3 regions of the Arthrobacter sp. Hb9-2 genome follow, and region 3 is predicted to be linked to each of the others. Evidence: riboswitches for the same ligand, from Rfam matches in the RefSeq annotation. Region 3 holds a riboswitch; each other region holds the start of a gene.
What was found. A riboswitch is a leader RNA that binds a small molecule or an ion and turns the genes downstream of it on or off. The one in region 3 is predicted to bind S-adenosylmethionine.
Positions count from the first base shown of each region.

Region 1: linked by a shared signal. The riboswitch ahead of AC5RV1_RS14285 (aminotransferase class V-fold PLP-dependent enzyme) and the one ahead of AC5RV1_RS13040 (DUF1737 domain-containing protein) in region 3 are both predicted to bind S-adenosylmethionine.
Region 2: linked by a shared signal. The riboswitch ahead of metX (homoserine O-acetyltransferase MetX) and the one ahead of AC5RV1_RS13040 (DUF1737 domain-containing protein) in region 3 are both predicted to bind S-adenosylmethionine.

Region 1 covers NZ_JBNHGJ010000025.1:1,651-12,020, forward strand. The annotation lists gene AC5RV1_RS14255 (S1C family serine protease) at 151-1,134, shown strand; gene AC5RV1_RS14260 (hypothetical protein) at 1,181-1,549, opposite strand; gene AC5RV1_RS14265 (fluoride efflux transporter FluC) at 1,594-2,013, opposite strand; gene AC5RV1_RS14270 (fluoride efflux transporter FluC) at 2,013-2,444, opposite strand; gene AC5RV1_RS14275 (metal-dependent transcriptional regulator) at 2,445-3,158, opposite strand; gene AC5RV1_RS14280 (class I SAM-dependent methyltransferase) at 3,190-3,948, opposite strand; gene AC5RV1_RS14285 (aminotransferase class V-fold PLP-dependent enzyme) at 4,059-5,492, opposite strand; SAM riboswitch class IV at 5,529-5,642, opposite strand; gene hisN (histidinol-phosphatase) at 5,799-6,611, opposite strand; gene rsgA (ribosome small subunit-dependent GTPase A) at 6,660-7,775, opposite strand; gene aroA (3-phosphoshikimate 1-carboxyvinyltransferase) at 7,759-9,150, opposite strand; gene AC5RV1_RS14305 (DoxX family protein) at 9,158-9,706, opposite strand; gene AC5RV1_RS14310 (sigma-70 family RNA polymerase sigma factor) at 9,913-10,370, shown strand, end outside.
Region 2 covers NZ_JBNHGJ010000009.1:45,148-55,517, forward strand. The annotation lists gene AC5RV1_RS07375 (S8 family serine peptidase) at 1-1,799, opposite strand, end outside; SAM riboswitch class IV at 2,050-2,165, shown strand; gene AC5RV1_RS07380 (bifunctional o-acetylhomoserine/o-acetylserine sulfhydrylase) at 2,209-3,534, shown strand; SAM riboswitch class IV at 3,630-3,745, shown strand; gene metX (homoserine O-acetyltransferase MetX) at 3,758-4,873, shown strand; gene AC5RV1_RS07390 (MFS transporter) at 5,054-6,436, shown strand; gene AC5RV1_RS07395 (zinc-binding dehydrogenase) at 6,540-7,658, shown strand; gene AC5RV1_RS07400 (LysR family transcriptional regulator) at 7,684-8,583, opposite strand; gene mmsB (3-hydroxyisobutyrate dehydrogenase) at 8,722-9,624, shown strand; gene AC5RV1_RS07410 (CoA-acylating methylmalonate-semialdehyde dehydrogenase) at 9,638-10,370, shown strand, end outside.
Region 3 covers NZ_JBNHGJ010000021.1:52,745-63,114, reverse strand. The annotation lists gene opgC (OpgC domain-containing protein) at 1-2,123, opposite strand, end outside; SAM riboswitch class IV at 2,454-2,568, shown strand; gene AC5RV1_RS13040 (DUF1737 domain-containing protein) at 2,582-2,860, shown strand; gene AC5RV1_RS13035 (rhodanese-like domain-containing protein) at 2,857-3,267, shown strand; gene AC5RV1_RS13030 (O-succinylhomoserine sulfhydrylase) at 3,268-4,476, shown strand; gene AC5RV1_RS13025 (DUF1905 domain-containing protein) at 4,535-4,837, opposite strand; partial or broken gene AC5RV1_RS13020 (HNH endonuclease signature motif containing protein) at 5,040-6,720, shown strand; gene AC5RV1_RS13015 (glutamate--cysteine ligase 2) at 6,665-7,894, opposite strand; gene AC5RV1_RS13010 (UDP-N-acetylglucosamine 1-carboxyvinyltransferase) at 7,962-9,485, opposite strand; gene AC5RV1_RS13005 (glycoside hydrolase family 25 domain-containing protein) at 9,677-10,370, shown strand, end outside.

The sequences.
Region 1 (10,370 bases), on a different contig from region 3:
GGCCCCGTCCACCGACTGACCATGCCCTTGGGCTTTCGTTCACCCACGGCGTAGCGCAGCGGGGACTAGCGACCCGCCCCCGGTCGTTGTCTCCGTTAGGAGCCCGTACCGCCCTCGCCGCCGGGATCCGGTTACGCCAGGAGGTGCCCCATGAACCAGGGGAGCGAGCCAGTTTCACAGGCGTCCGACGCCGACGCCCTGGACTCGTATTCACAGACAGTGATGCGCGTGGCCGCCACGGTCACGCCGCATGTTGCCGCTTTGGAAATGTCCTCGGCGCGCCGCAACGGACGCGTCCGTGTCGGGGCAGGTTCGGCTGTGCTCTTCACCGAGGACGGCTACCTCCTGACGAACGCCCACGTCGTGGCTGGCACCCAACGGGGGCACGCAGTGTTAGCCGACGGCAACCGGATGGAGCTGGAACTTGTGGGGGCGGATCCGCTGTCCGACCTTGCCGTGGTCCACGGCAGGCCGCCGCGGGTGGCGCCGGCGCAGTTCGGTGCCGCGGAGTCCTTGCGCGTGGGCCAACTGGTGGTCGCCGTCGGGAACCCCCTGGGCCTGGCCGGCTCGGTAACGGCGGGTGTGGTCAGCGGCCTGGGACGAGCCATTCCGGTCTGGTCGGGAGGCAACCGGCGGGTCATCGAGGACGTGATCCAGACGGACGCCGCCCTCAACCCGGGCAATTCCGGCGGAGCGCTGGCGGATACACACAGCCGGATCGTCGGCATCAATACCGCCGTGGCAGGTGCCGGACTCGGCCTGGCGATCCCCATCAACGCCACCACCCAGCGGATCATCTCCGCCCTGCTGGCGGACGGACGGGTACGGCGGGCCTACCTCGGCCTGGTCAGCACGCCCACCCGGCTCAGCCCCAGCGCCGTTATTAGAACCGGCCAGCGGGACGCGCTGCGCGTGGTGGAAGTACTGGCCGGCTCTCCGGCAGACAAGGCCGGCCTGGCAGCGGGGGACATCCTCCTCGCCGCGGGCGGCCGTCCCGTCAGTGACGCCGAAAGCCTCCAGCGCCTGCTCTTCTCGGACGCCATCGGCGAACCTCTCCAGCTCGCGGTGCTGCGGGACGGTACGGAGATCCATCTCACGGCGGTCCCCGAGGAGATGGTCGGCAACGGAAAGTAGGCGGGAGGCGGCACATGCCGCCCTTACCCCAAAAGCAGGAGGAGGCTCAGCCCTGCCCCGGCACATCTGCGATGCCCACGAAACGCGTGCCGACGCCGTCGAACTCGCTGCGGACGTATCCCTCGCGCAAACGCGGAACGTCCTGCGGACTGTGATGGCCGCACACCACGTAGGTAAAGTCAGGCCACCACTTCTTGGGGCGCGCTGCTTCCTCGTACCCGCAGACGGCGCACTCGAGGTGGACCCAAACAGGCCGCTTTCCGGTGCGGTTGGCGCGGGACTGGACCAGCCAGGGCGGCGGGTTGTCCAGGATTTCACCCAGTTCAGCTTCGGTCATCCATTTTGGAAGGCCGTGGCGCTGGGCCATTTCCATCGGTACATCAAGGGCAATGGCCGCGTCGCGTCTGCTAATCATCACCATCCACGATACGCGAGCGGGCCAAATCGCCTGCAGCAGCGCTAGGAAGCGAGGGCAATCCCGGCCGCAGCAGCCGCAAAGCCGAGCACAAGGTTCGCCGCCACGTTCAACATGGCGGAGCCGAAGCGAGCCTCGGTCAACAACCGCACTGTTGCCGTTGTCCATGAACTGAAGGTGGTGAGCCCCCCGGCCAGCCCTGTTGCCAGTGCGGTCTGCCATTCCGGGGCGAGCTCCAGCTTTATGGTCATGGCGTGGGAGACGCCAATGATGAAGCACCCCGCCACGTTCACCAGCAAGGTGGCCCAGGGCCAGTGCAGCCGCGCCTTGTGCCACGGGACGTGCGCGGAATTCCCGGGGGAGCGGGCCGTACGGATGGACGCGTGATGCGCGAACCAGCTGTCCACACCGAAACGAAGAAGCGCTCCGGCGACGCCGAACAGGCCCACCAGGGCAGCAGCCATCACGCCCTGCGGCCCGGGCCGGCGTCATGGCGTACGGCCACCACCTTGCCGAACCGCCAACCCAGACCCGCCGCCGCCAGCCCCAGCAGCACTGACAACGCCAGGTAGGCTGCCCACGCCATGTGTTCGCCGGCGCGGGCCAACTGGTCCACAGAAAACACCAGGGCGGAGAAGGTGGTGAAGGACCCCAGCAAACCCGGCCCCAGCCCGGCCCGCAACCAGAAGGCCGTCTGCGGACGGGCTATCCAGACCGTGGTCAACGCTGCCAGGACGAAGCTGCCGCCAACGTTGATCACCAGCGTGGCCCAAGGGACCGCACCGGGAAGATCGGGAAAAGCCAGCCCAAGTCCATACCGCAGTTCAGTGCCGATGAGGCCTCCGGCGGCGACAGCGATCCAGGCGCGGCCCGCCGGCATGCCGGCAGGGTTCATTCAGCTGTCTCCCAGCAGGCAGCCCGGGTGGGGACGGTCGCTGTGCACCCACAGGGCGGACGTGATTTCGTCGGCCAGGTCGTAGTCCCTGGTCCTGCCCGAGTTCCTGATCCGCACCACCAGGGCGCCGCCGAACGGCTTGCGGCCCACAACCTCCACCTCGGCGTCGAGGTCTATCTCCTCGGCGGAAAGATAACGGAGCAAATCCGGGTTCTCATCGCTGATCCGGGTGATCCTGCCGGTGTGCCCCTGGTCCAGCGCACCCATCAGGTGGGCGCGCGGCATCAGCACTTTCCCGTCGGCAGTGGGAATGGGGTCACCGTGCGGATCCCGCTGCGGGTTCCCGAGTTTGGCCGCAACCCGCTCAATGAAGGTGTCCGAGACGGCGTGCTCCAGCAGCTCGGCTTCGTCATGGACCTCGTCCCAGCTGTAGCCCAGCTGCTGGACAAGGTAAGTCTCGATCAGGCGGTGGCGCCGCACCATGGAAAGGGCCAGCCGGACGCCGGCGTCCGTCAGCGTGATGGCGCTGTAGGGCTTATGGTCAACGAGGCCTTGGTCCTTCAGCTTGCGGACCATTTCCGAGACCGAGGAGTTGGCGACGCCAAGGCGCTGCGCAAGCTGGGAGGACGTGATGGCCTTGTCCTGCCATTCCGTGAAGGAGTAGATGACCTTGACGTAATCCTCAATGGAGGAGGAGGGCGCGCTGGTCTTCACAGCTCCAAGCCTACCCGTTGCCTGTTCTCCGTCATGCCTTGAAGGCCCGCCAGGTAAGCGTCAGGTACGGCAGTTCGAGCTCCTCTTCCAGGCTGTGGCCCAGGTGGTCGTGGAGGTACCAGTCCAGGTTGGCCAACACCTTGGCGCGGGTGCTTTCGCCGGCGCGCAGATAGTAGCTTCTGGACTTTGTGAGCTCCACCAGGTCCGTGGTGCTGACGCGGTCCTGCCAGTGGGTGACGTGGCCCTCAAGCCCCCGGAACTCTGGTCCCACGAGCGGCCGGAAGTCCGGCTTGTACACATCCCCTGCGTGCATGATCCGGGAGAGCCGGTGGACCCAGGGGACAGAGGTGTCCAACTGGTTCCAGATCAGGCCCAGCGTCCCGTGCGGGCGGAGGACGCGTGCCAGTTCGGTACTTGCGGCCAGGGCGTCGCACCAGTGCCATGCCTGGGCAACGCTTACGACGTCGAAAGCTGCGTCGGGCAGGCCCGTTGCCTCCGCGGTGGCGTGGATTGCCGTGGCAGCGGGATAGTGCGCCCGTAACTGCTCGAGCATGTCGGCAGAGGGGTCCACGGCCGTGACGGCCAGGGCCATGTCCAGCAGCAGTTCGGTGAACTTGCCGGTGCCGGCACCGGCATCGAGCGCCTCGCGGGCACCCGGGGGCACCAGCCAGCGGGCTGATTCTTCCGGGTAGCCCGGACGGACCTGCTGGTAGTCCCGGCCGCCGTCCTGGAAGCTTTGGCCGAGCTCCCGCCGCCGTCCGTGATCAAGCCTGGGGCCACCCCGTACCACGCGTGGCCTCCTTCGTCCGATGCCCTTGGGTATCCTTCGAATTTACCGCACCCGACGTTGAGGCAAGATCAATAAGCAGAGTCAGTGCCGGCAGCGGACGGCAACAGTGTTCAGTCGTCGATGCAGGGGGCGGCCCCGGCGGTCCCCGGAGTGTTCGGTGCCCAGTGCGGATACGTGCGCGCGTCGTTGGCGGGAACCCAGCGCCCCGCGTCGACGACGTAGTCCCACCCCAGGCCGTTTCGGCGCAGCGAGTCGATGCCGGCAAGGAGCCGTTCTGCATCCTCTAGGCGTGAGCCGACGCCGAAGCTGGCCCGGAGGGAACCGGAAGGAAGCCCGAGCCGCTTCAGCAGCGGGTGCGCGCAAAAGCGGCCGTCCCGCAGGCCTACGCCATGTTCCGCGGACAGGTAGGCGGCCACGAGACCGGCGTCGTAGCCTTCCACGGAGAAGTTGACCACGCCGATGGTGTCCGTATCCGGGTTGGTGTCCTTGAAGATCTGGTGCACGGTCACGCCGTCAATGTTCTGCAGGCCTTCCACCAGGAAGGAGCGGATGGCCGATTCGTGGGCGTGCCACTGTTCCTGGTCCAGGCCGGCGATCACCTGTGTGGCGCGGGCCAGCGTTGCTGCGCCAAGGACGTTGGGCGAGCCGCCCTCATGGCGGGCAGGGCCGGTGGCCCAGCTGACGCCGTCGAGCCTGGCTTCCTTGACGGCGCCGCCGCCTGCGAGGTGGGGCGTTCCGGCGTCCAGCCAGTCGGCGCGGCCCACCAGCACACCGGTACCGAACGGTGCGTAGAGCTTGTGGCCGGAGAAGGCGAGGTAGTCGACGCCGTCCGCGGCGATGTTTACGCGGCGGTGCGGCGCAAGCTGGGCCGCGTCAACCACAATCCGTGCGCCGTATTCGTGGGCGAGCGCGGCGAGGGCCCGAATGGGAAGAATTTCACCGGTGACGTTGGAGGCGCCGGTGACGGCGAGCAGGCTCACGCCGCCCTGCTCCAGCTCAGCGCGGACGGACTCGATGGTCCCGGCGATGGTGTCAGCGGCAACGATGCTCCGGTGGGGGACACCCTGCCACGGCAGCAGGTTCGCGTGGTGTTCGATGTCCAGGTACAGGACGTCGCCGTCCGGACGTCCGTCCGTCGCGGGCAGGCAACCGGCAAGCAGGTTGAGGGAATCGGTGGTGTTGCGGGTGAAAATCACCGAGTCGTCAGGGCGGCCGCCCACGAAGTCCCGAACAATGCTGCGTGCGTTCTCGTAAACGGACGTGCTGATCTGGGACGCGTAGCCGGCGCCGCGGTGGACGCTCGCGTAGAAGGGCAGGATCTCGTTGAGGTAGGCCGAGACTACGGAGAGGGCGGGAGCCGAGGCACCATAGTCGAGGTTTGCATAGCGGACGTGCCCGCCGGAGATGAGGGGCGCCTGGATTTCCGCACCTGTGACGGCAGCAAGGGGACGGCCGGCGACAGCGCGGCGGGCATCAAAGAGGGCAGCGGCTTCAGCCTGGATGGGCTGGGCGGCGGCGTTGGGGGAGACGGTGGCAGTTGTCACAGAGACCTCACTTCGAAAAGGACTCCCTGCTCCGGGAATCCGCGCTTGCCGCATCCGTTCCGGACCGGCCTGGTCGTCACCCGGGGCACCCCACCGCGGTTGGAGGGTTGCCGGCCAGCAAACCGGGGTTTCGCGCTGGCACTCGTGACCTGGTTAAGAGCGTAGGACATGGGGCAGGAAGGTTTGAAGCCGGCTCAAATGTTAAGCGCTTTGTTACGCCTGCCGAAAAGTGCTGCTTTGGCCGAAGAAACGACGGCGGGCGCCTCCTTTGGGAGCCGCCCGCCGCTGATTGTTCGGTGAAGGTGCCTAGAGGAGATCGTCCAGGTCAGGGTTCAACCTGCGGAGTACCTCGGAGTGCAGGATGGAGTTCGTGGCCAGCGCGTTGCCGCCAAACGGCCCGTCCTCCCCTTCCAGCGAGGTAAACCGGCCACCCGCTTCGACCACAATCGGCACGAGTGCCGCCATGTCGTAAAGGTTGAGTTCGGGTTCGCAAGCGATGTCCACCGCGCCCTCGGCCACCAGGCAGTAGGACCAGAAATCGCCGAAGGCCCGGGTCCGCCACACGTCCTCGGTGAGGCCCAGGAAGTTGTCCAGATTGCCACGCTCCTTCCACCCGCCCAGGCTGGAGTAGGACAACGAAGCGTCCGAAAGGTTGGCGACATTCGAGACGCGGAGCCGGGTGGCAGCAGCCAGCGACCGTCCCATGTAAGCGCCCATGCCCTTGGCCGCCCACCAGCGCTTGCCCAGGGCGGGAGCACTCACCACTCCAACAACGGGCTCGCCTTCATCCACCAGGGCGATCAGGGTGGCCCAGACGGGGACGCCGCGGACGAAGTTCTTGGTGCCGTCAATGGGGTCGATGATCCAGCGGCGGGACCCGTGGCCGGTGCTGCCGAACTCTTCACCGAGCACTGCATCACGCGGACGGGAGCGGGACAACTGGCCGCGGATGGCTTCTTCTGCCGCCTTGTCCGCGTCGGTGACCGGCGTCAGGTCAGGCTTGGTCTCCACCTGGAGGTCCTGGGCCTTGAAGCGGCTCATGGTCTGGTCATCCACGGAGTCTGCCAGGACGTGCGCCAGGCGCAGGTCATCGTTATAGCTTGAAGCGGGTTGGATCATGGTTCCAAACTACCGTCTGCGCGCGGTTCTGCTGGGAGATCGGCACCGTCAGTTGACGCTGCCCAGTTCCTTCGCCTCCTGCGCCTCCAGCCGCGGGTCGGTGCCCAGGAGGCGCCGCAGGGATGCCAGCCGGGCTTCTCCGGTGGCGCCGGCATGCCCGCCGCCCACCCAGGCGTCCAGCCCGCAGTTCACTGCCGTGGCGGTGTGTTTGCAGCCGCGTTCGCAGTCCTCGATGCCGGGGGAGAGGTCCGGGAAGGAGCGCAGGATCCGGTCCGGGTCCACGTGCGCCAGGCCGAAGGAACGGATGCCCGGGGTGTCGATGATCCAGCTGCCGGCGGGTGCGTCCGCCAGCCTCAGGGCCAGCGCCGACGACGACGTGTGGCGGCCCCGACCCGTCACCGCATTAACCCCGCCGGTGGCACGCTCCGCACCGGTCAGCGCGTTCACCATGGTCGACTTGCCAACGCCTGAATGCCCCAGCATGACTGTCACTTTTCCATCCAGATAGCCGCGGAGTTCCGCGACAGCCCCGCTGTCTAGGCGTGCGGACAGTCCGTCGTCCGAGCGGGCATCGATCCCAGATGCGGTGGAATCGGCCGTCCGGCTGATGATCACGGGGAAGTCGAGGTGGGTGTAATTGGACAACAGCTCCGCTGGATCCTTGACATCCGCCTTGGTGACCAACAGGATCGGCTCAATCCCGGCGTCGTACGCCGCCACCAGGGCGCGGTCGATGAAGCCCGTGCGGGGCTCGGGGTTGGCAGCCGCCACCACAACTACGAGCTGGTCCGCGTTGGCCACGACGGCGCGTTCCACGGGATCGGTGTCGTCCGCGCTGCGGCGCAGGAGGGTCTTGCGGTCCTGGATCTTGACCAACCGGGCCAGGGTGTCCGGTTCGCCGGAGACATCGCCTACGAGGGATACGAAATCACCCGCCACCACCGGGTTGCGGCGCAGCTCCCGCGCCCTCGCTGCAATGACTACGCGTTCGTTGCCGGAGTCCTCACCCACCACAGCCGTATACCTGCCGCGGTCAACGGTGATAATGCGTCCCGTGACGGCGTCGTCATGGCTGGGCCGGTCTTTGGTGCGAGGGCGCGAGCCCTTCTTGCTGGGGCGGATTCGGACATCCGATTCATCCCAGGAATCAGTGCTCCGCGCCACCGGTTGAACCTTCCGTGCCGGTGTTGGACGAGCCTGCCTGGGCAAGCATGCTTGCCCACAACCGGGGAAAGTCCGGCATAGTTTTGGCAGTCGTGGCGATGTCCTCCACCTGCACGCCCTCCACCGCCAGGCCCAGGATGGCTCCGGCAGTGGCCATGCGGTGGTCGGCGTAACTGTGGACGACGCCGGCGTGCAGCTTGGCGGGCCGGATCACCAGGCCGTCGCTGGTTTCCTCGGCATCTCCGCCAAGGCGGTTGATCTCGGTGACCAGTGCAGCCAGCCTGTCGGTTTCGTGCCCGCGCAGGTGGGCAATACCGCTGAGCCGGGAGGGGCCGCTGGCCAGGGCACATAACGCGGCGACCGTCGGCGCCAACTCACTTGTGTCCGCGAAATCCCCGCCCTTGATCTCCGCTCCGCCGGTTACGGTCAGGACGCCGTCGCGCAGGGTAACCTCTGCGCCCATCTCGGCAAGAATGCTCCGCCAGAGATCTCCCACCTGCTGTGTCTGTTCGGGCCAGCCGGGAATCCGCACCGTACCGCCGGAAGCCAGGGCCGCGGCAAGGAACGGGCCGGCGTTGGACAGGTCCTGCTCAATCCGCTGGTCGAAGGCTTGGATGGGCCCAGGGGCAACAAGCCAGTGGTTGGGAACCGAATCGTCAACAACAACCCCGGCCCCCCGCAGGACAGCGACGGTCATATTGATGTGGTCCAGGCTTGGTACAGGTTTACCTACATGCTCAAGGTGCAGGCCCTCGGTGAACCGTGCCCCCACGAGGAGAAGGGCAGAAACGAACTGTGAGGAGGCGCTGGCATCGATGACCAGGTGTCCGCCGCGAACTTCTCCGGTGCCCTCCACTGCAAACGGCAGCGACGACGGTGTGCCGCCGCCTTCCGCGGAAACGGCCACTCCCAGGGCCTTGAGCGCTTCGATGATGGTTCCCATGGGCCGCTTCCGGGCATGCGGGTCGCCGTCGAACAAGCTGGCACCGTTGCGCAGCGCCGCCAGCGGCGGAACGAACCGCATCACCGTCCCGGCAAGGCCGCAGTCGATCCTCGTGGAGGCCGATGCGGCATCGGCCGGCAGCGGCACCACCTCCAGATCCGGCCCGAACGCCCCGTCCCCCGGCACCTCGGTGATGGTGGCGCCCAACTGCCGGAGCGCGTCAACCATCAGTGCGGAATCCCTGGAGTGCAGCGGTGCGCGCAGGCGCGACGGGCCGTTGGCCAGGGCGGCAAGGACGAGGTACCGGTTGGTCAGCGACTTTGAACCGGGCACCGTGATGGTGGCATCCACCGGGCGGGAGGCGAAGGGTGCGGGCCAGTGGGGGAGGGACGTTCCGGAGTTGTCCTGGGCAGTGGAGGGCGCGGCGGTCATGTCCTGCTTATGCCCCCGTGGCCTGTTCAACGGCGCGGCGGACCACCTTATCGGCCTTGGAGAGCTTCTGGTTGGTGGTCTTCCTGGCATCCGCGGCAAGGTGGGCGGCACCCTTCCGCGCGTCGGCAGCAAGGTGCTCTGCGCGCCACACCAGTCCCGGTTTGCCTGCCGTGTCAACAGAAGCAAGCAGGGCCCCGCCGCTCAACGAAAGATTCTTGAGCAGCTGGTTGCGTCGGTTTCCGCGGCCTTCCTTGCTGCTGATGTCCGCGCTGCGCCACTCGACAAAGGTGTTGAGAAGGGAGATGACCGTAAGCACAGTGGCTGAAAGCCGGGAAAACTTCCCGAGCCCAAAGAGGACGCCCGCGCCCACCTGCGTGCCACCTATAACCCGTGCCAGCGTCTTCTCGTCAGTACGGAACGGCAGCGCCGCCGTTGCCTTGCTCAGCAGGGGTGACAACTGTTGGGCGGTGTCATCGGCGTTCTTGAGCTTATCCATTCCGGCAAGAACAAAACTGGAAGCCAGCATGGGCCGTGCGAGTGTGCGGACAAAGGACATGGATTTCCTCCTGGATGGACGAACCGCGTCGGGTGCGGCGAAGTCGGTTCTAGTCTTGCACTTTTGGGGAATATTTGCCCAAGGCCTGGGGTTATGGATGCTGGGTCCGCGAGAGCCGGGCCCGAACCACAAAGCACCGGACAACAGAGCGGAGTTGGTCCTTGAGGCGGGTGTTGGACGGAATTGAAGCGGCAGGCCCGGTGGCAATGGACTCGTTGGAGGGTGAACCCCCCGAGTACGGCCCGCCGCGTGCGCGGAGCCTGACAGTAGACTTGAAGGCAATGAGCACCTTGGATCCGGCCGTTTCGGCCATGTATGAGGCTTCCCAAAGTGAAGCCAAGAGCAGCGCTGACGTACGGCCCGAGCCGGCGGAGGCGACGGCACAATCCGTGCAGCCCAACGCGGGAACCACCGAAGAGGTGGTTGAACTTTCCACGGAGTCCGCGGAAGAGCGCCGCGTCCGCTTTGAGCGTGACGCGATGCAGTATGTCGACCAGCTGTACTCGGCCGCGATGCGGATGGCCCGGAACCCTGCTGACGCGGAGGACCTCGTCCAGGAGGCCTACACCAAGGCCTTTTCCGCGTTTCACCAGTACAAGCCCGGCACAAACCTCAAGGCCTGGCTCTACCGGATCCTGACGAACACCTATATCAATCTGTACCG
Region 2 (10,370 bases), on a different contig from region 3:
TTAGACCAGTAGATGGTGCCGTTTTCGAAGCGCTGGGCGCGAGTGGACGTATTCAAGGAGTACTCGTCGGTGACCGGGCGTCCAATGAAGGAGTAGCCTCCCCTCCGCTCATATTCCCAGCGGATGGCTCCCTGCAACAGCCTGGTTCCATATTGAGGTGTGAAGTAAAAGGTTCCACCCTGGAAAGTCTGGACCGCACCGCCCTCAAGCCAGCGGTTCTCATCGGACACAGGGTAACCGGCGACTCCGGTCTGGCCGCCCTTATTCCACCAGGCCTCCCGGATTCCGGCGCCGATGTAGTGGAGGCCAATTTGCGGTGTGTAGTACATCGTTCCATTCGTGAAGTGCTGGGCTATTGCTCCGCCGCCCAGAGGCTCCTCGTCCCGGATGGGGTAGCCCGCGTCATGGCCGTTGTACCACTTCTGCACAATGGCACCCCATAGCGGGTGTGCCCCACCTGCCGGCGACCAGAAAATAATCCCATGTTGGAACTGTTGCTGCGCCCCGCCTTGGACCGTTTGTTCCTGACTGGTGGCCGCGCCCAGCTGCGACGCCGGTCCACCCATTGAGTTGTATTTGGCCCCGATCGCGCCCCCCACCGAAAAGTTGTTGGCTGAAGCTGATGCGGTGTGCAGCAGACGGTTCGGCGTTCCACTTCCAGTTCCTGCAATGATTCCTCCGATCGCGGACGAGACGAGCCGATCGGTCACTTGCGTGGGTGTTAAAAGAGGATTGCCGGATAAGAGGAGGGCGGCAGCACCAGCCACGTGCGGAGTAGCCATGGACGTTCCACCGAGTGACGCCGTGGCCGTCGTGGAAGTGTGCCAGGCGGAGCGGATGCCTACACCCGGCGCGTAGAGGTCCACGCATTTGCCGAAATTTGAGAAGGAGGCCTGCCTGTCGAAGGAATCACTTGCCGCTACTGTGACGGCGGAGGGCGTACGGGCTGGAGAAGCCGTGCAAGCGTCAACGGCGTTGTTCCCGGCTGAAACAATGGCCGGAAGGCCGTTGGTGATGATGGCCTGGACTGCTGCATCGAGCACGCTGCTGGTGGGTCCGCCGATACTCAGGTTGACTACGGCCGGGGTGCCAGGTCGGTGCTGACCGGCAACCCAGTCGAGCCCTGCGATGATGTCCGAGTAGACGCCGGAGCCATCACATTCGAGTGCCCGCACCGGAATAAGGGTGGCGGATTTGGCCACGCCATGGACGGCGCCGCCGATGATTCCTGCCACGTGCGTGCCGTGGCCGTTGCAGTCGCTTGATCCCAGGCCGTCAGCCTTTGCTGTCCATCCAGCGCTGACCCGGCCGCCGAAATCGGTATGAGAAGCGAGGATCCCGGTGTCCACAACGTATACGTTGACACCCTGGCCGGAGGCGGCAGGTGTGTACGAGCCGGAGAGCGGCAGTGCCTGTTGATCGATCCGGTCGAGGCCCCACGGCGCGTTGCGCTGCACCTCGGATACTGTGACAGCGTGGTCCGGCTCCACCGTTGCGGCCCGGCCCGAGCGGAGCAGGGCGGCAGCCTGCCCCGGGCTGGCTTCGATAGCAGCGCCCTTCACTGCCTTGGTAAAAGTTCTGTTGACGCCAATTCCCTGGGCGCGGAGGGCCGTCACCTCCGCCGCGACGTCCTTGCCCGGAGCGAATTGGACAAGGTAGCGGCCACTTTCACCCGCAGCAGCGGAAGGAGCGGCGTGCGCTGCGGACGCCAGCCAGGGACCGGCTGCCACCGCGCCTGAGCAGAGGGCGACGGCGGAGAGCAGGACGGTGCGACGTGCCAGGCGAGAGAATTGGGGCAACTGAATGTGGTCCTTTGGTGTGGAAGAAGAAAGGCGAGGTGACGTGTTCCCGGCTCAAATCTAACGGGGGATTGGCGGCAAACGGTCAACCTTCGCTCAATCCTGCGCATCTTCTGCGGAACCTTGGGAAATCAACATGTGGCGCCTCCTGGCTCCACCCCGTCAGGAAGTGTCGTCCAGCAACAGGGCGGGAAGTCACACCCGGTCACACTCGTGGCGGCGGGCACGTGGAGTTCCTAGACTGGGCCCAGGTTATGAGCGCCAGCGCCAAGCCCCGGCTCGCTGGCCGGCAACCCTCCATCCGCGGTGGGGTGCCCCGGGTGAGGACCTGGCTGTCCGGCAATGGCCGGATGGCAAGCGCGGCCCGCGGTGCTTCGAGCATGCCGGGCCCATGTCAAAGGAGCCTTAAATGTCCAACGGATGGTCTTTCGAAACCCGCCAGATCCACGCAGGACAAGAGCCGGACGCTGCCACGGGTGCCCGTGCCCTCCCCATTTACCAAACCACGTCCTTTGTTTTCCCCAGCGCTGAAAGCGCCGCGAACCGTTTCGCGCTTGCCGAGCTGGCGCCCATCTATACCAGGATCGGCAATCCCACGCAGGAAGCCGTGGAACAGCGGATCGCCAGCCTTGAAGGCGGCCTGGGAGCCCTGCTGCTCAGTTCCGGCCAGGCCGCTGAAACTTTTGCGGTGCTGAATATTGCCGAGTCGGGGGACCACATCGTGGCCAGTCCGAGCCTTTACGGCGGCACCTACAACCTCTTCGCCCACACCCTTAAGAAGTTTGGCATCTCCGTCACGTTTGTGGCGGACCCGGACAACCTGGACCAGTGGCGCGCTGCAGTGCAGCCCAACACCAAGCTGTTCTTCGGCGAGGTTGTCTCCAATCCGCGGCAGGACGTCCTGGACATCGAGGGGGTGTCCCAGGTTGCGCACGAGGCCGGAGTGCCCCTGATTGTGGACAACACCCTGTCCACCCCATACCTGATCCGCCCGCTGGAATGGGGTGCGGACGTTGTGGTGCACTCAGCCACCAAATACCTGGGTGGCCATGGTTCCGCCATCGCCGGCGTCATCGTGGACTCCGGAAAATTCGACTTCGGCAAGGACCCTGCGAAATTCCCCGGCTTCAACACCCCGGACCCCACCTACAACGGGTTGGTGTATGCCCGCGACCTCGGCGCCGACGGTGCCCTGGGTGCCAACCTGTCCTACATTTTGAAAGCCCGGGTGCAGCTGCTGCGCGACCTTGGCTCGGCAGTGTCGCCCTTCAACGCCTTCCTGATCGCCCAGGGACTGGAGACGCTGAGCCTGAGGGTGGAACGTCACGTCGCCAATGCCTTGGACGTTGCCCAATGGCTGGAATCGCGTGACGACGTCGAATCCGTCGCCTACGCCGGGCTGCCGTCCAGCCCCTGGTACGAGCGCGGACGCAAGTACGGACCCAAGGGTACCGGCGCGATCGTGTCGTTCAACCTCGCTGGCGGCGCGGAGGCGGGCAAGCGCTTTGTGGACGCCTTGGAGCTGCACTCCCATGTGGCAAACATCGGTGACGTCCGTTCCCTGGTGATCCATCCGGCGTCGACCACCCACAGCCAGCTCTCGCCGGAGCAGCAGGTGGTTGCCGGCGTGAATCCCGGCCTGGTGCGGCTGTCAGTGGGGATCGAGCACATCGATGACATCCTGGCGGACCTCCAGGCTGGCTTCCGGGCGGCCAAGGAGGCCACTGGCGCCTAGCCGTACCCAGGGCACCAGCGCGGCGGCGGGCCGGGGAAGTCACAACCAGTCACACTCTTGGCGGCAGGCAGGGCCTGTTTCGTACACTCGAACCAGGTCATGAGTGCCAGTGACAGCCCCGGCTTGCTGGCCGGCAACCCTCCTTCCGCGGTGGGGTGCCCCGGGTGAAGACCTGGCCTGCCGGTCATTCGACGGCGGGCAAGCGCGTAGAAGAGGTCTTGCCATGACGGTTACCGTCACCCGTACCACCGTCCCCGAACACGGGATTGTCCGCTATGCCTCCATCGGGGGACTGAAGCTGGAAGCCGGCGGATACCTGCCGGACGTCACCCTGGCCTACGAAACCTGGGGCACACTCAATGAGGACGGCAGCAACGCCGTCCTCATTGAACACGCTCTGACCGGCAGCACCCACGTAACCCGCGGCGACACAGAAGAACCCGGCTGGTGGGAACAACTCGCCGGGCCGGGCGCGCCGGTGGACACCAACCGTTTTTTCGTGGTGTCCATCAACATAGTGGGCGGCTGCTATGGGTCCACGGGGCCGTCGTCGCTTGCTCCGGACGGAACGCCCTGGGGCTCGCGTTTTCCGCTGGTGACCCTGCGGGACAGCACTGTGGCGGAGGCCCGGCTGGCCGACCAGTTGGGGATCGAGAGCTGGTTTGCCGTGCTGGGCGGCTCAATGGGCGGGGCGCGGGCGCTGGAATGGGCTGTCACGTATCCGGAGCGGGTGCGGCGCTGTGCTGTGATTGCCGTGGGCGCCGCGAGTACCGCCGAGCAGATCGCCTTTGCCCAGGCGCAGACCCTCGCCATCCGGCAGGACGCCAACTTCAACGGCGGTGACTACTACAACGGACCCGCTCCCGAGGAAGGCCTGGCCCTGGCCCGGCGCATCGCCCACATCACCTACCGCTCCCCGGTGGAGCTGGACGGACGGTTCGGACGCGCGCCGCAGGCGCCCGAATCGCCGCTTCAGGGCGAGCAGCTGGCAGCCCGCGGGCGCTACCAGGTGGAGAGCTACCTGGATCATCAGGGCACCAAACTGGTCCAGCGCTTCGACGCCAACAGCTACATCGCGATCACAGAGGCGCTGATGAGCCACGACATCTGCCGGGGACGGGGGTCGCTCGCCCAGACCCTGTCCAGTGTCAGTGCGCGCTTTTTTGTCGCCGCCGTGGACTCGGACCGGCTCTACTTTCCGTCCCAGTCACGGGAGCTGGCGCGGGCGCTTCCCGGAAAGGTGGACGTCCACCTCATCGAGGCGCCTATCGGGCACGACGGGTTCCTCACCGAGATCGGCCAGCTGGGATCGCAGCTCCGGCAACACCTTTCGGCATAACGCCACAACCAAAAGCCAGAATATGTGCATAAATGCAGATGGGCTCTGCATGATTCGCCGTTGAGCTGGGCGTGGAGGCAGACCATACTCAATGGGACCCGGCGGTTCGTGGCCAAAATCACGTGTATCCGCCACAGCCTGTCCCAGTGGTGTCGAAGACGACGCCGAAGGAGTTCATAAATGAGTACGGAAAGCTCCGCCGCACGGCGGCCAGAGGAAACCGACGTTAAGGCCTCAGGCCTGAAGAAAGTCGTTACGGCCTCCATGGCCGGCACCGTTGTTGAGTGGTACGAGTTTTTCCTCTATGCCTCCGCCGCCACCCTGGTGTTCGGCAAAATGTTCTTCCCCAATTCAGGGACCGAACTGGACGGCATCATCGCCGCCTTCGTCACCTACGCCGTAGGCTTCGTGGCCCGCCCCATCGGCGGCATCGTCTTTGGCCACTTCGGCGACAAGTTCGGCCGCAAGCAGTTGCTGCAGCTGAGCATCATCCTGGTGGGCGTAGCCACCTTCCTGATGGGCTGCCTGCCTACCTTCGCCCAGATCGGCTACTGGGCTCCGGCCCTCCTGGTGTTCCTGCGCTTCGTGCAGGGCTTCGCCGTCGGCGGTGAATGGGGCGGCGCCGTGCTGCTGGTTGCCGAGCACAGCCCCAACAAGTCCCGCGGGTTCTGGTCCAGCTGGCCACAGTCGGCGGTACCGATGGGCAACCTCCTGGCCACCGGCGTGTTGTTCACCCTTTCGGCCACGCTCTCCCAGGAAGCATTCCTCGGCTGGGGCTGGCGAGTCGCCTTCTGGCTCTCCGCCGTCATCGTGATCGTTGGCTACTACATCCGCACCAAAGTCCAGGATGCACCGATCTTCATTGAAGCCCGCAAGGAAGTCACGGTGGAGAAGAAGGGCTACGGTGTTGCCGAAGTCTTCCGCCGCTACCCGCGCGGTGTCTTTACCGCCATGGGCCTGCGTTTTGCCGAGAACATCCTGTACTACCTGGTGGTGACGTTCTCCATCACCTACCTGAAGATCGTCGTCCAGACCGACACCTCCCGCATCCTCCTGCTCCTGCTCGTGGCGCACTTCATCCACTTCTGCGCCGTCCCGCTCGTCGGCAAGATGTCGGACGCATTCGGCCGGCGGCCGGTCTACATGGCAGGCGCCATCCTCGGTGGCACCTGGGGCTTCTTCGCCTTTCCCATGATGGACACCGGCAACGACATCGTCATCCTGGCCGCCATCACCATCGGCCTGCTGTTCCACGCGCTGATGTACGCGGGCCAGCCGTCCATCATGGCCGAGATGTTCCCCACCCGGATGCGGTACTCCGGCGTTTCCCTGGGCTATCAGGTGACCTCCATCGTCGCCGGTTCACTGGCACCGATCATCGCCACGTCGCTGCTCAATAGCTTCAAGTCCTCCACTCCGGTGGCGCTGTACCTGCTGGGAGCCTGCATCGTGACCGCCATCGCCGTGTTCTTCCTCAAGGAGACCCGCGGCATCTCGCTCCACGACGTGGACGCAGCCGACGCCCAGGGCACCGCGGACTTGCTCGCTTCCGGCAAGAAATAGTCACTGTCACCACCAGAGCCAAAAAGCACCAACTGCCCGGACCCGCGACCCCGCAGGCCCGGGCAGTTGGGCGTCATTGCCTTCGACGAAGTCAGGATCTCCCATGAAAGCAGCCGTCCTTTACTCCACCGTCCCGTCCGGCACCAGCTACACCGAAGCGCATCCCCTTCGGGTCGAGGAGCTTGACCGGCCGGAACCCCGCGCAGGTGAGTTGGGCATCACCATCACCTACTCGAGCCTGTGCCACTCGGACCTGTCCGTGGTGGACGGCTCCCGCGTCAGGCCCCTTCCCATGGCACTGGGACATGAGGCTGTTGGGCGGGTTGCCGCGGTGGGTGAAGGTGTTACGGACGTTTCCCCCGGGGACCATGTGGTCCTCGTCTTCGTCCCCAGCTGTGGAGACTGCCGGGCGTGCCGGGCGGGCCGTCCGGCTCTCTGCCACCGCGCAGCGGAAGTCAACGGGTCGGGGGACTTGCTGCATGGTGAGGCCCTGCTGCGGACGCCCGCAGGGGAGCGCATTAACCACCATCTCGGGGTTTCGGCCTTCGCCGATTACGCGGTGGTGGCCAGGGAATCGGTGGTGGTCATCGACGACGACGTCCCCGACACTGTTGCGGCAATGTTCGGTTGCGCCGTGCTCACCGGGATGGGAGCTGTCCTCAACACGGCGGCCGTCCAGCAAGGCCAGTCCGTCGCTGTCTTCGGACTCGGCGCCGTGGGGCTTTCGGCCGTCATGGCCGCGGCGCTCGCTGGTGCCTCCTCCGTGATTGCCATCGATCCGAACGCCGGCAAGCACGGCCTCGCCCGGAAGTGCGGGGCAACCGCCGTGGGGACACCGGACGAGGCTCCCCGCCTGATCCAGGAGGCCTCCGGTGACGGCGTGGACACCGCCATCGAAGCTGTGGGGTCAGCCCGGGTCATCGCATCGTGCCTCGAGCACGTGACGCGTGGCGGCGCCGTGGTCTCTGTGGGGCTGCCGCACCCGACGGCTGAACTGACGGTGCCCGCGCTCCAGTTCGCCGGGGCGGGCAAACGGCTGCTGGGCTCGTATATGGGCGACGCCGTTCCGGGCCGGGACATCCCCCTGTACCTTGGGTACTGGCGGGAGGGCAGGCTTCCCGTTGAGCTGCTGCACACCGACACCCGGCCCCTTGATGAGATCAACGAAGGCCTCGATGCGCTGGCCGCAGGGCAAGTTGTGAGACGGCTCTTCCAAGCCTGAAGAAACGGCACCTGACGGGCAAAATCTAGGCAGCCAGCAAGTCCTGGCGTTCGGCAACTTCTTCCTTCAGCGCAGCGATCACGGCCTGCACCCGGGCGGACCGCAGCGATTCGGGCCGGGCCACGGCCCAGATGGGCACCTGGCGCTGGAACGCGTCGGGGAGCACCGGAACGAACTCCGGATTCCGCGCCACCATAAAGTTTGGAAGCAAACCGATGCCCGCGCCGCGGCGCACCGCCTCCACCTGGGCAAAGATACTCGTCGCCTGGAAGCTGGACTTCGGCATGGGCAGCTGCGAGGACCGGTGGCCCAGTTCGGCAACCTGGAGTGCCGACTCAACGTAAGAGACGAAGCCGTGCTGTCCCACGCCGTCGGGCGTTTCCGGCAGGCCCCGCTTGGCGGCGTAGGCCGGGCTGGCGTATAGCCGGAGGAAGTAGTTGGTCAGGAAGATGGCCTGCGCGTTGCTCACGTCAGTGCGGCCCACCACCACTTCCAGGTCCACGCCCGAGCGGTTCTGGCTGACCTTGCGCGTGGCACTGAGCATCTCCACATTCAGCATGGGGTGCCGCTGCTGGAGGCGGACGAGTGCAGGGGTAACGAATTCGGCGCCGAAACCGTCGGAGGTGCTGAGGCGCACCATTCCGGACAGAGCGTCCCGGTCCTGGCCCGTAACGGCAGCCAATGACCCCAGTGTTTCTTCGATCGTTTCCGCCGCGGCCACGGCCGAAGCCCCCAGCTCCGTCAGTTCCCAGCCGTGCGGGCTGCGCTCCAGGGTGCGCCCGCCGAGTTGCTTGTCGAGGGCGAGGATCCGGCGGGAAATGGTGGTGTGGGTGGTGCCCATCGTTTCCGCGACGGCGTTGAAGCGCCCAAGGCGGGCCACCGTGAGCAAAATCAGCAAGTCGTCCGGACTCGGAAGCTGCGCCACCCGGTGCCCTTTCCTTCGTGTGCATCAGTGCACATGCCATCTGTAATTTTTCCCCTTGATTGCACTCTAGCAGGGTGTGATGGTGGACACAGACCTTCCGGCTGCCCTCGCCGGAGGCACAGCAAAGGAGCTTAGGCCATGGCGGTAGTCGGTTGGATTGGTTTGGGAAACATGGGGGGTTCCATGTCGGGAAACCTCGCAAAGGCGGGTCACGACGTTCGGGGATTCGACCTCAACCCGGCTGCTCTCGCCGCTGCGGAGGCGGGCGGGGTGAAGCCGGTTGGGAGCATCGCCGAGGCAGTGGCGGACGCCGACGTCGTCTTCACCATGCTCCCCAAGGGCGAGCATGCCAAGGCTGTCTACCTGGGCACGGACGGGGTGCTGGCGCATGCGGATGCGCGCACACTCCTGGTCGATTCCTCCACGATCGATATCGCCGCCGCCAGAGAATTGCACGACGCCGCTGCTGCCGCCGGCTTCCGCTTCGTTGACGCCCCTGTCTCGGGCGGGATGAGCGGTGCCAAGGCAGGAACGCTCACGTTTATGGTGGGCGGTGAGGCGGATGCTGTGGCCGACGCCACGCGGTACATCGAGCCGATGGCAGCCAACATCATCCCAACCGGCGGAGCCACCACCGGCCAGGCAGCCAAAATCTGCAACAACCTGATGCTCCTGATTAACCTGGCCTCCACTGCCGAGGGCGCCGTGCTGGCGGACCGGCTGGGCCTGGACAAGAAGGTGTTCTGGGACATCGCCTCCGTCTCATCCGGCGACAGCTGGGCCCTGCGCACCTGGTACCCCGTTCCCGGCGTGGTCCCCACCGCTGCATCCAACAATGACTTCGCGCCCACGTTTACCGCTGAGCTGGCGAACAAGGACATCGGCCTGGCCATCAGTGCTGCCGAGGACACCGGCACGCCGCTCGAAATCGGCAAGCACGTTCAGCAGCTGTACCAGCGCCTCATCGATGCGGGCGAGTCCGGCAAGGACTGCTCCATGATCATCAAGCTCGCCGACGGTTCCCTGGATTCAGCAAAGTAGAAGAGAGACCTCCATGCAAACCATTCCGCATTACATCAACGGCAGCCGCGTTGCCGATGCCGAGCGCTTCGGCCCCGTCTACAACCCTGCTACCGGAGAGCAGGAAAAGCAGGTGGCACTGGCTTCCGCTGCCCGGGTGGAAGAAGCCATTGCCGCCGCCTCGGCTGCGCTGCCAGCCTGGCGGGCAACGAGCCTGGCCAAACGGACCAATATCTTCTTCCGCGTCCGCGAAATCCTGACCCAGCGCAAGTCCGAGCTGGCCGCCATCCTGACCAGTGAACACGGCAAAGTACTCTCCGATGCCGAAGGGGAAATTTCCCGCGGGCTCGAGAACATTGAGTTCGCCACGGGGCTGTCCCACATGCTCAAGGGGGAACGCTCCGAGCAGGTTTCCAGCGGCGTGGACGTCCACTCCGTCCGGCAGCCCGTGGGCGTCGTGGCCTGCATCACCCCGTTCAACTTCCCGGCCATGGTGCCGCTCTGGATGATCGGCAGCGCCCTGGCATGCGGGAACACCGTGCTCCTGAAGCCCAGTGAAAAGGATCCATCCTCCGCCGTATTCATCGCGGAAGTCTTCGCCGAAGCGGGACTGCCGGCCGGTGTGCTGAACGTGGTGCAGGGCGACAAAGAGGCGGTGGACGTCCTGCTCGAACATCCGTACGTCAAAGCCGTCAGCTTCGTGGGCTCAACGCCCATCGCGCAATCGATTTACAAGCGTGCTGCGGACCACGGCAAGCGGGTCCAGG
Region 3 (10,370 bases):
AGGACCAGGACGTTAAGAAGCCGGCCCGGCGCCAGATACGTGCGGCCAAAGAATAAGTCGTACATGCTCCGGTACACGGCGTCCGGGATGATGGCGAGGCGGACATCGAAGCCGTTCGCCAGGTAGGGGTTGCCCCACGAGAGAAACGCGAACAGGAGTGCGACGGCGGTGCACGCGGCCACCAGCCAGGTCTGTCCCGCCAACCAGGCGACGATGCTGCGCCGATGGTAGCCGGCGACGAGTCCGATCACGAACAGCACCTGCCACACGAGCAGCGGGAACGAGTCCTCGAACTGGGAGGGCAGGAGCCGGATCCTCGTGGCAGCTCCCACGGCGTAGACCGCAAGGGTTCCGGCCAGCACCCAGATTGCCTTGCCGCGGTTGAGCGCAGCCAGGATCAGCGGGCTGGCAAGGAGCAGCACCACGTAAAGGCCCATCACGTTGAACTGCCAGGGTCCGAACTGCAGCAGCAGGATGGCAGGGAGCACCTGCGGCGGCACCGGGAACTGGAACAGGGATTCCATGCCGGCATAAAGGTCATAGGTACGGCCGGCGCCGTCGTGCCCTGCCCCGCCCGTTCCCTGGTCCACAAAGGTGGTGAGGGGGTCAGTCCGGAAGATCGGCAGCAATGAGACCAGGAAGACGCCAATGAGGACTATCAGTGCCGTCAGGTAAAGCTTGCCGGCCCGCCGGGAGGTTAGTTCAACCACCGTTCCGAAGTCATCCTTGGCCCTGGGCCCGTACACCATGCCGACCACCAGTCCGGAGAAGAGGACGAACAGCTCGGCACCCGAAACAAAGCCCACCGCCTCCTGGGTGAGCAGCTGGAACAGCGAGGTCAGGCCCAAGTGGTTGACCACAACAAAGACAATGGCCAGGCCGCGCAGCATATCCACGCGCGCATCCCTGCTGGACGGGTCTGAATATCCCCACGCCGTAGCGGCATTGACCCGGCGGGGAATCTGCCACAGGGCAACCAGGAGGATGAGGAGCGCCGCGCCCACGGTCCAGGCAGCGGCCCCCGTAAGGGTGTTTGCCCGGACGTACGTGCTGCCGGAGCTGACCTCGGTGACCGGGCCTGCGACGATGGGGGACGCTTCCAATGTGCCCAGGGCGGCGTTGGCGATGCCCGGGTTTCCGGTGAGCCGCCAGTCGATGCTTGCCACTCCGGTGTCCCGCGTACTGGTCCGCTCGTCCCACACCACCGCGCCTGTCATGCGGAACCCGGCAGCGGTGGCCGTCCCCACCACCTGGTCCCACCAAGCGGCCTTGATGGCCGCTTCGGATGCGCCGCCGGAGGCCGGGCTGTAGAACGCGGAGGTGTGCAGGAGGAACGGCTTGTCCCTTCCCTCTGCATAGCTGGCGTAGAAGTTTTCACCGCCGGAGGCCGTGAGCATTTCCCGCAGTTGGCCGGCGCGGGGAACTGTGTTGACGGCAGCACCACCGGCGGTGTCGTCGTGGAAGGCGGTCAGGCCAACCCAATCCACCGCATCGTCCCCGGGATAGTAGGGTTCGTAAGCTGCGTCCGAGCCGTTCCAGGCGCCGTCGCCGTTGGTATCAAGCAGCGCGAACCCATCACTTCCCTGTGCGGGCGCGTTCCGGTTCCGGTCGAACGGATAATCCGTGCCCAGGTACGGTTCCCAGACCATCACAACGCCCCCACCGCCGTCGACCTCCCGGAACGCCGCTGTCACAGCCTTGAATGCCCCCCGGTAGGCAGCCGGCTGCTGGCCCCACTCAACCCAGCTTGCGTTCATGTCCGGGGCGAACCGGACAAGCAGCTGTCCTTTGAAACTGGACGCAAGCTCCAGCACCCTTTCGGCGAAGGGCCTCGCAGCCGCGGCGTCGATCTGGTCCAGCGGCATCGTGGGCTTCACTGTGAGCATCGCGTGGGCACCCTGCAGGGAGGACTGTTCCAGGAATCCCTCGATGTCGTTTTGCTCTGATGAGCGGTAGGGAAACGCTATGTCGTGGCCAAAAATAGCCGGCGAAGCACCCAGCCGGTCGGCGAAACCGGCGGCGGAGTCCTCACCCCATTCAAGGACGGCGCCCAGCAGCGGCTTTCCCTCTTCAGGAAAACTCCGCGCGGCCTGGGCTGACCCTGCGGGCAACACCACTGCCACGAGGGCAATCAGCAGTGTGGCAAGGAGCGCCCCAACTACGCGCAGCCGGCGTACCCGGTAAGGGCCGGCAGGGTGCTGTGGCGCGGCAGTTAGCGTGCTGATGTGGACCCCCGGTGCTGGTTCTGATGATGGGGACTGCCCCGTATGAAACTTTATCTGGCGGGGCGTCCGCAAAAGGCCGGAAAAGGGCGCCCACCTGCGGTGATGCCGCCGCCGTCGGTTCCTCCGGTGTCGCGGAAATCGCCGCCTGCTGCACCGCGCCCCGTTCAGTTACGGAACATGACGACGGCGGCGGTGCGCCCCTGCGCGCCAAGTGTTACGTTTCTGGGGAGTAATGAGTACCGGCGCCAAGCCCTGACTGGCCGGTCGGCAACCCTCCTTTCGCGGCGGGGTGCCTCAGGTGAATACTCGGCATATCGACCGATTCGAGTTGCAAGCGTGAGAGAAGGAGATCCGTCGTGTCCGACGCACCTGCCCCTGAAGAGAGACTGTCGTACCGGCTTGTCACCGGCCCGGATGACAGGTCTTTCTGTGAACGGATTTCCACCGCCTTGGCCGAGGGCTACGTGCTGCACGGCAGCCCGGCGGCAACGTTCAACGGCAGCAGCGTCATCGTTGCCCAGGCCCTGGTCCTGCCGGCGGCCATCGCTTCGGCTGATGCCGCCGTCGCCACCGCAGTGGATAACCTCGAATCCGCAGGCGAAGACCTCGAGTTCGACGGTGAGGGCCACGCATGAGCTACGCCGGAGACTTGACGCCCCAGGAGGCGTGGGAAAAGCTGGAGCAGGGAGCCATCCTGGTGGATGTCCGCACTGAGGGCGAATGGGCCCACATCGGCATCCCTGACACCAAGGCCACCGACAACGATCCGCTGTTCATCCAGTGGACGTTCCCGGGCGGCATTCCCAACCCTGATTTCATTAGCTCCCTGGCCCAGCAGGCGCCCGAGGATCCGTCTACCGAACTGGTATTCCTGTGCCGCTCCGGGCAGCGTTCCATCGCGGCCGCCATTGCCGCCACCCAGGCCGGTTTCACCTCCTACAACGTGCTGGAGGGCTTTGAAGGCGAGCCGGACCGTTACGGCGAACGCACTGTCAACGGATGGAAGAACCGGGGACTGCCCACCAACCTTGGAAAGAACTAAGTGACCTTCAACGAAGACGCTGCCGGCTGGAGCCCCGACACCCAGGCCGTGCGCGGCGGACTGGACCGCACCAACTTCCAGGAAACCAGCGAGGCTGTATTCCTGAACTCCGGGTTCGTGTACGAATCCGCCGCCGCTGCCGAGCGCGCCTTCACGGGCGAGGATGAGCGCTTTGTGTACTCCCGCTACGGCAACCCCTCGGTGGCCACGTTCCAGGAACGCCTCCGCCTCCTTGAGGGAACCGAGGCGTGCTTTGCGACGGCGTCCGGCATGTCTGCCGTGTTTACCGCCCTGGGTGCGCTGCTGGCTGCCGGCGACCGCGTTGTGGCCGCCCGCTCGCTGTTTGGCTCCTGCTTTGTGATCCTGAACGAGATCCTGCCGCGGTGGGGTGTGGAGACGGTGTTCGTGGACGGTCCTGACCTGGAACAGTGGCGCGACGCCCTGTCCCAGCCCACCACTGCCGTCTTCTTTGAGTCGCCTTCCAACCCGATGCAGGAAATCGTCGACATCGCCGCGGTCAGCGACCTCGCGCACGCGGCAGGCGCCACCGTCGTCGTCGACAATGTCTTTGCGACTCCCCTGCTGCAGCGCTGCGGGCAGCTAGGTGCCGACGTCATCGTCTACTCCGGCACGAAGCACATCGATGGCCAGGGACGAGTCCTGGGTGGCGCCGTCCTGGGCACCAAGGAATTTATCGAGGGGCCGGTCAAGCAGCTGATGCGCCACACGGGCCCGTCGTTGTCCGCCTTCAACGCCTGGGTGCTCACCAAGGGCCTTGAGACCATGGCCCTGCGCGTCAACCATTCATCCGCGTCCGCCCTGCGGCTGGCCGAGTGGCTGGAGCAGCAGCCCGCGGTGAGCTGGGTGAAGTACCCGCTCCTGAAGTCGCACCCGCAGTACGAACTGGCGGCAAAGCAGATGAGCGCCGGCGGCACGGTTCTCACCCTGGAGCTTGCGACGACGGGTGGCCGCTCGGGCAAGGAGGCCGCCTTTGCGCTGCTGGATGGTTTGCGCATCATCGACATCTCCAACAACCTCGGGGATGCAAAGTCCCTCATCACGCACCCGGCCACTACTACCCACCGTGCGATGGGTCCGGAGGGGCGGGCAGCCATTGGCTTGAGCGACGGCGTGGTGCGGCTTTCGGTGGGCCTGGAGGACGTGGACGATCTGATTGGCGACCTGGAACAGGCGCTCAAGCAGATCTAGAGGTGCCTGACGGTGGGGCGCGCTCCGGCACCCTCGCGGTTATGTGGGCGGGGCTCTATCAGACCTCTTCGAAGGAGAGCTGGACGGCCACTTCGTCTCCTTCCCTAATCCGGGCTTTGTCCCTGATGGCCTTCTTCACGGGCAAGAGGTAGGAACCGGCTTTCTGGTCCGCAAACAGCGAGGTCTGCCAGGAGTGCCCGGCAATCTCCGCGGTCACCCTGACGGATCCGAATGCCTTGCTGGAGCCGGCGCTTTGTTCGTGGATGTCATCCGCGACGTTTGTTGGGAGCGTCAAAAAATGCCAGCCCGCCTCACCGGGGTAGAGCCACAGCTCAGCTTTGAAGGAGTACAACGCCGTCACGCGCCGAGTATGGCATGCCCCCTTGCCGGGGCACCACCGTTGCTGATTTTTCCTGTCTTGTTGCCCTGCTGTTCGCACCGCTGAAGCGAGCATCAGGCGTGCCGGGGGGACGGAACTGCAGGCTGAGAAGTTTTTTAGTTTCTTTTCCAGCAGGAGGACTTTTAGGCCCTGTTTTGTCAGACCCTCGCAAGAGGATGGGGGCATGGAAACGAACGCGGCAGTGGTGCAGGCGGAGGCGGCCGTTGTGGCTGCAGTCGCTGCGCTTGCTGCGGCGCTGGCTCACAGTGATGTCGCTGCTTCCGGTGGCGCTGGTGAACTTGACGCCGCGGTTGGCCCGTACGCTGCGGCGGGTTTTGATGATGATCCGTTGCAGCGGGTTGTTGATGGGGCTTTGGATGTTCTTGCCGCGGTTGCACGGTCAGAGGCGAAGCTGGCGGCCCTGAAGGCGCAGGCGGTGGCGGTGTTCGCTGTGGCCACGAAAGCGTTGAATGCTCCGGTTTCGTCGCCGTATGAGGTGACGGCGCAGGAGCGGAGTTTGGTGGCTGAGGTGGGGTGTGTGCTGGCAATCGGTGACCGGGCCGCCGGTGCCCTGATCGCCGACTCCCATGCCCTCACCACTTCCCTGCCCCGGACACTGGCCGCTTTGCAGGCCGGGACGATTTCCTGGGCGCATGCCCGGACCATGGTGGACCAGGCCGCAAGCCTTGACCGTAACGGGGCGGCGGCGTTGGAGGCGCACTTCTTGGACCCGGACACGACGAGACCGGCGGCAGCCGCCTCGGTCGGGGAGATGCCGGCGTACCGGTTCAAAGCCAAGGCCCGGGCCTGGCGGGAACGCCATCACCCGGAGAGCCTGGAGAAGCGGCACGCCAAGAGTGTGGCGGACCGGCGGGTCGAGTACTGGCTTGATGGTGACGGGATGGGTTGGGTCGCTGCCTGCCTGCCCGCGGACCAGGCGTCCGCCATCTGGGACCGTCTCACCACCATCTCCCGGGAAATGCAGGGACCGGACGAAACCCGCACCCTCACCCAGCTCCGGGCGGATGTCGCTGCGGGCTGGCTTCTGGGCGGCACCACCACCGAGATCCCCGCACCCCGGGCACAGATCCTGGTCACCGTGCCCGTGTTCTCGCTGCTGGGCCTGACCGATGAGCCGGCGATGCTGGACGGGCACGGCCCAATCCCCGCCTCGATGGCACGAAACCTCGTCGCCAATGGGGCCGGCTCGTTCTACCGGGTACTGGTGGATCCGCGGGACGGGGCACCGTTGGAGATCGGCCGGACCAGCTACCGGCTGACCAAGGCGATGCCGGAACTGGCTGCGGCTGCGGGACGGCAAATGCCCGTTCCCCGGCTGCAGCAACAACTCCCTGGACAACGAAGCCGACCACATCCTCGCCTGGCACCAAGGCGGCACCACCGGAATATCGAACCTCGGCCAACCCTGCCCCAAACACCACAAACTCCGCCACACCAGCGGCTGGAAACCAACACCAGCCACCACAACCGAACCACCGGGCTGGACCTCACCCACCGGCAGGCACTACAAAAGCGAACACCAGGACTGGGAACCACCCCACTGGCCGAAATGGATTGAGGAACTTTGGGATGCCTCCGTCCAGGCCGACTCGGAGCCCTCGGACCTGTACGTGCCTGGGTACTTTGCCCTGCCGGAAAACCTGGACCGCCAGGAAGACCCGGACCCGCCGGAAGATCCTGATCTGCCAGATTTGATGTGCCGGAGGACCCAGGCCCTTCTGAAGACGAACTGCCCAAGGACCCGTTTCCGGACTGGCACCTCTGGTTGGATACGGCTACCTCTGCCCGCTAAGACTGGCGGACGCGCAGCAGCTCCGGGGACGGGTCCCCAGCAGAAGGATTGACGGAGCCGCGCATCGTTACATCCACCGCATGCTTGACCACTGCACCAAAGCCCAGGTCCTCCGGGGCTGACGCGGCCAAAGCCCTGTCGCGGATGCAGCGCTGTTCAGCTGCCCCCGTCCCGCGAGCAATGATGTCCTCCACGCCTTGACGGGCCAGGGCGAGTTCACCCTGCTCCTGCAATACCGGTGCAAGGTAGTCCACCAGGGAACGCACCACATCGGCAGCCTGCGCGGGCCGGAAAGTACCGAAATCCAGGAGTTCCCCGCTGAGTCCGCCGCTGCTGGCCTGCCAGGAAGCCATCCGCAAAAGTACGGTGGGTACCGGGGCGGGCTCAACCCCCTCGTGCCACTCACGGCTCGCAGTCTCCACCAGAGCCCTGACAAGAACGGCAAGAAGTGCAGCATCCTCGGCCCGGAGGCAGACATCTGCAACGCGGACCTCGACAGTGGGGTGGTTCCGGGACAGGCGGGCGTCGAAGTAGAGCATTCCTTCGTCCAGCATCACTCCGCTGTCAAGAAGGCGGGTGACCACCCTCCGGTACGCGGAATACGTCCCATAAATACCAGCGGGTCCCGCTGTGGGCCAGCGGTTCCACGCTTGGGTGCGGTAGCTTTCAAACCCCGTTTGAAGCCCGTTCCAGAACGGTGAGTTCGCGCTCATTGCCGTGAGGACGGCAAGCTTGTCACGAATCCGATCCAGCACAGCCACACCCTCGTCGGGTGACTCAATAAAGGTATGGACGTGGAAGCCGCAGGTCAGCTGCTCCTGGGCCGTCAGGCCAAAGCGCTCCAGCATCCGGGCATAGCGTGGATCAGGGGTGGTGTGGCTCGCCAGCCCAAGGGGCGACGTGGCCAGCGCCGCCACCCGCGCATTATGCTTCCTGGCAGCCGTGTCAGCGAGTGCCCGCCCCGCTCGGATCTGGTCAAGCAGCACACCGTACTCCAGGCACGGGCGCGTCTGGGTCTCGATCTGCTCCAGCTTGAGTTCGGCACTCAGGCCCATCTCGTCGTCGTCGTAAACGGTCTTGTCTTCCGTTACGAGATCCCGGGGCTCGTCAGGAGCGTCGTCTGCCGCCAACCGGCGGAGGGACAGCAGGGCGTCAGCGAGGGCAAGCGGCTCCCCGCTGTCTGGATCAACGATCAGGAGCTCTTCCTCAACGCCGAATGTTCGCATACTCACATTCTGCGGCAGCTGAGGGACTTTTGAAGGTCCTCAGGACTTCATGACGAAGCGTGAATGCTCAGTCCTGGAAGTACTCCACCTTGGCCCCGATAGTGTTCAGCCGCTCCGCCAGGTCCTCATACCCGCGCTCGATAACGTAGATGTTCCGCAGCTCGGAGACTCCCCGGGCTGCCAGCATGGCCAGCAGCAGGCAGGCTGCGGGACGCAAAGCAGGTGGACAGCCGACCTCTGCAGCGCGCCACTTGGTGGGCCCATTGACGTAGATCCGGTGGGGATCCAGCAACTGAACCTGTGCACCGAGCCGGTTCAGCTCCGTGAGGTATATGGCCCGGTTTTCGTAAACCCAGTCATGGATCATGGTCTGTCCGCTGGCATTCGCGGCAATGACTGCGAAGAAGGGCAGGTTGTCAATATTTAGGCCGGGGAACGGCATGGGGTGGATCTTGTCCTCCGGCGCGTGCAGTTCCGAAGGTTTGGTGGTGACGTCCACCAGTCGGGTCCGGCCGTTGCGTGCCATGTACTCGCCGGAGATCTCCAGCTGCTGGCCCATCTGCCCCAGCGTGGCCAGCTCGATCTCCATGAACTCGATGGGGACCCGGCGGATGGTCACCTCGGAGTTGGTGACGATACCGGCGGTGATGAGGCTCATTGCCTCGATGGGGTCCTCGGAGGGGAAGTATTCGATCTCGGCATCGATCATGGGACGCCCGGTGATCTTCAAGGTGGTGGTGCCCACGCCGTCGATGGCCACCCCCAGCATCTGCAGGTAGAAGCAGAGGTCCTGCACCATATAGTTCGGGCTGGCGTTGCGGATCACCGTTATCCCCTCACGGTGAGCGGCAGCCATAATGGCGTTCTCGGTGACAGTATCGCCGCGCTCGGTCAGGACAAAGGAACGGTCGCCGGTATCGGCCGAAGGAGCCTGAACGCTGTAGAAGCCTGCCGTCGCCTCCACTGCCAGCCCGAACTGGCGCAGCGCCTGCATATGTGGCTCTACAGTGCGCGTGCCCAAGTCGCAGCCACCCGCGTACGGAAGGCGGTACTCCGAGGTTTCGTCCAGCAGCGGCCCCAGCAGCATGATGACGCTGCGCGTGCGGCGGGCAGCTTCCACGTCCATCGCCGCCAGGTCAAGGACGGCCGGCCTGCGGAGCTGGAGATCGGTATCATTGAGCCAGGTGCACTCGACCCCGATGCTGCTGAGCACCTCGACGATGCGATTAACTTCTTCAATCCGCGCGAGCCGGCGAAGAATAGTTGTACCGCGGTTAATGAGGCTCGCACATAGCAGTGCGACGCCGGCGTTCTTGCTGCTGTTGACGTCCACGGCTCCTGACAGCGTGTGCCCGCCCTCCACGCGAAGGTGTGTCATCTGCGGTTTGCCCACATTAACGATGCTCCGGCCAAAGATGGTCTCGAGCCGCTGGATCATTTTCAGGCTCAAATTCTGTTTGCCCTGCTCCATCCGGGCAATGGCGCTCTGGCTGGTTCCGAGTTCTGCGGCCAGCTGGCCCTGGGTCCAGCCTTTCTCGCCCCGGGCATCCCGGAGCATGGCGGCAACGTGTTCCGTAGTTTCCTGCGTCATGCCGAAAATATATCATAGATGAGTTAGTTTTGAGCCGATTCGCGGGGATGCAACCTAAGCTGGCCAGCATTTACCCACTACATGCGATAGAAATCGTGACCTCTCCTCCGGCCCACCCGGTTGTTGACCCTACCGGCCGGGCCGGAGGAGACTGGATGGAACCTCTTCCTTCGACGACGACGGAGGTGCTGATGCGCCGGAAACGAGGCCCCGCAGCGGCAGCCACGCTGGCGGGCCTGATCTTCGCCATCGTGCTCCTGGTCCCCGGTTGGCCGGCCTCCGCAGCGCCGTCGCCAGGGGAAGGCAGACAGTCAACACTGGGCAACGACGTCTCATGGCCCCAATGCCGCAAGGACCTTCCCACGGGCCAGGCTTTTGCCATCGTCGGCGTCAACAACGGGTTGGCCAATAACACCAACCCTTGCCTGCGGGAACAGCTCGAGTGGGCTGCGGGTTCATCCGGCAATTCGACCCAGCCTGAGGTGTCCCTTTACGTGAACACCGCCAACCCGGGAAGCAGCGGCTCATGGTGGCCCTCCAGCAACGAGTACCCGATAGGATCGGCCGTCCATAACCCCTATGGCTCCTGCAAGGAAAAGGACTACGGCACGGCGTGCGCCTACATGTACGGCTACGCCAAGGCCTGGGACGATGCCTACATCCGCGGAATCAGCAACCCCTCCCACTACGTCTGGTGGCTGGATGTGGAAAGCGAAAATTCCTGGTCCACCACTGACAAGGATGCCAACCGCGCAGTCTTGGAGGGCATGACGGACTTCTTCCACAGCATCGACGTCAAGGGTGTTGGGATCTACTCAACCGGCCTTCAATGGAGCCGGATTGTGGGAACCGTCAGCAGCTCAAGCAACCTGCACTCCCTGCCGA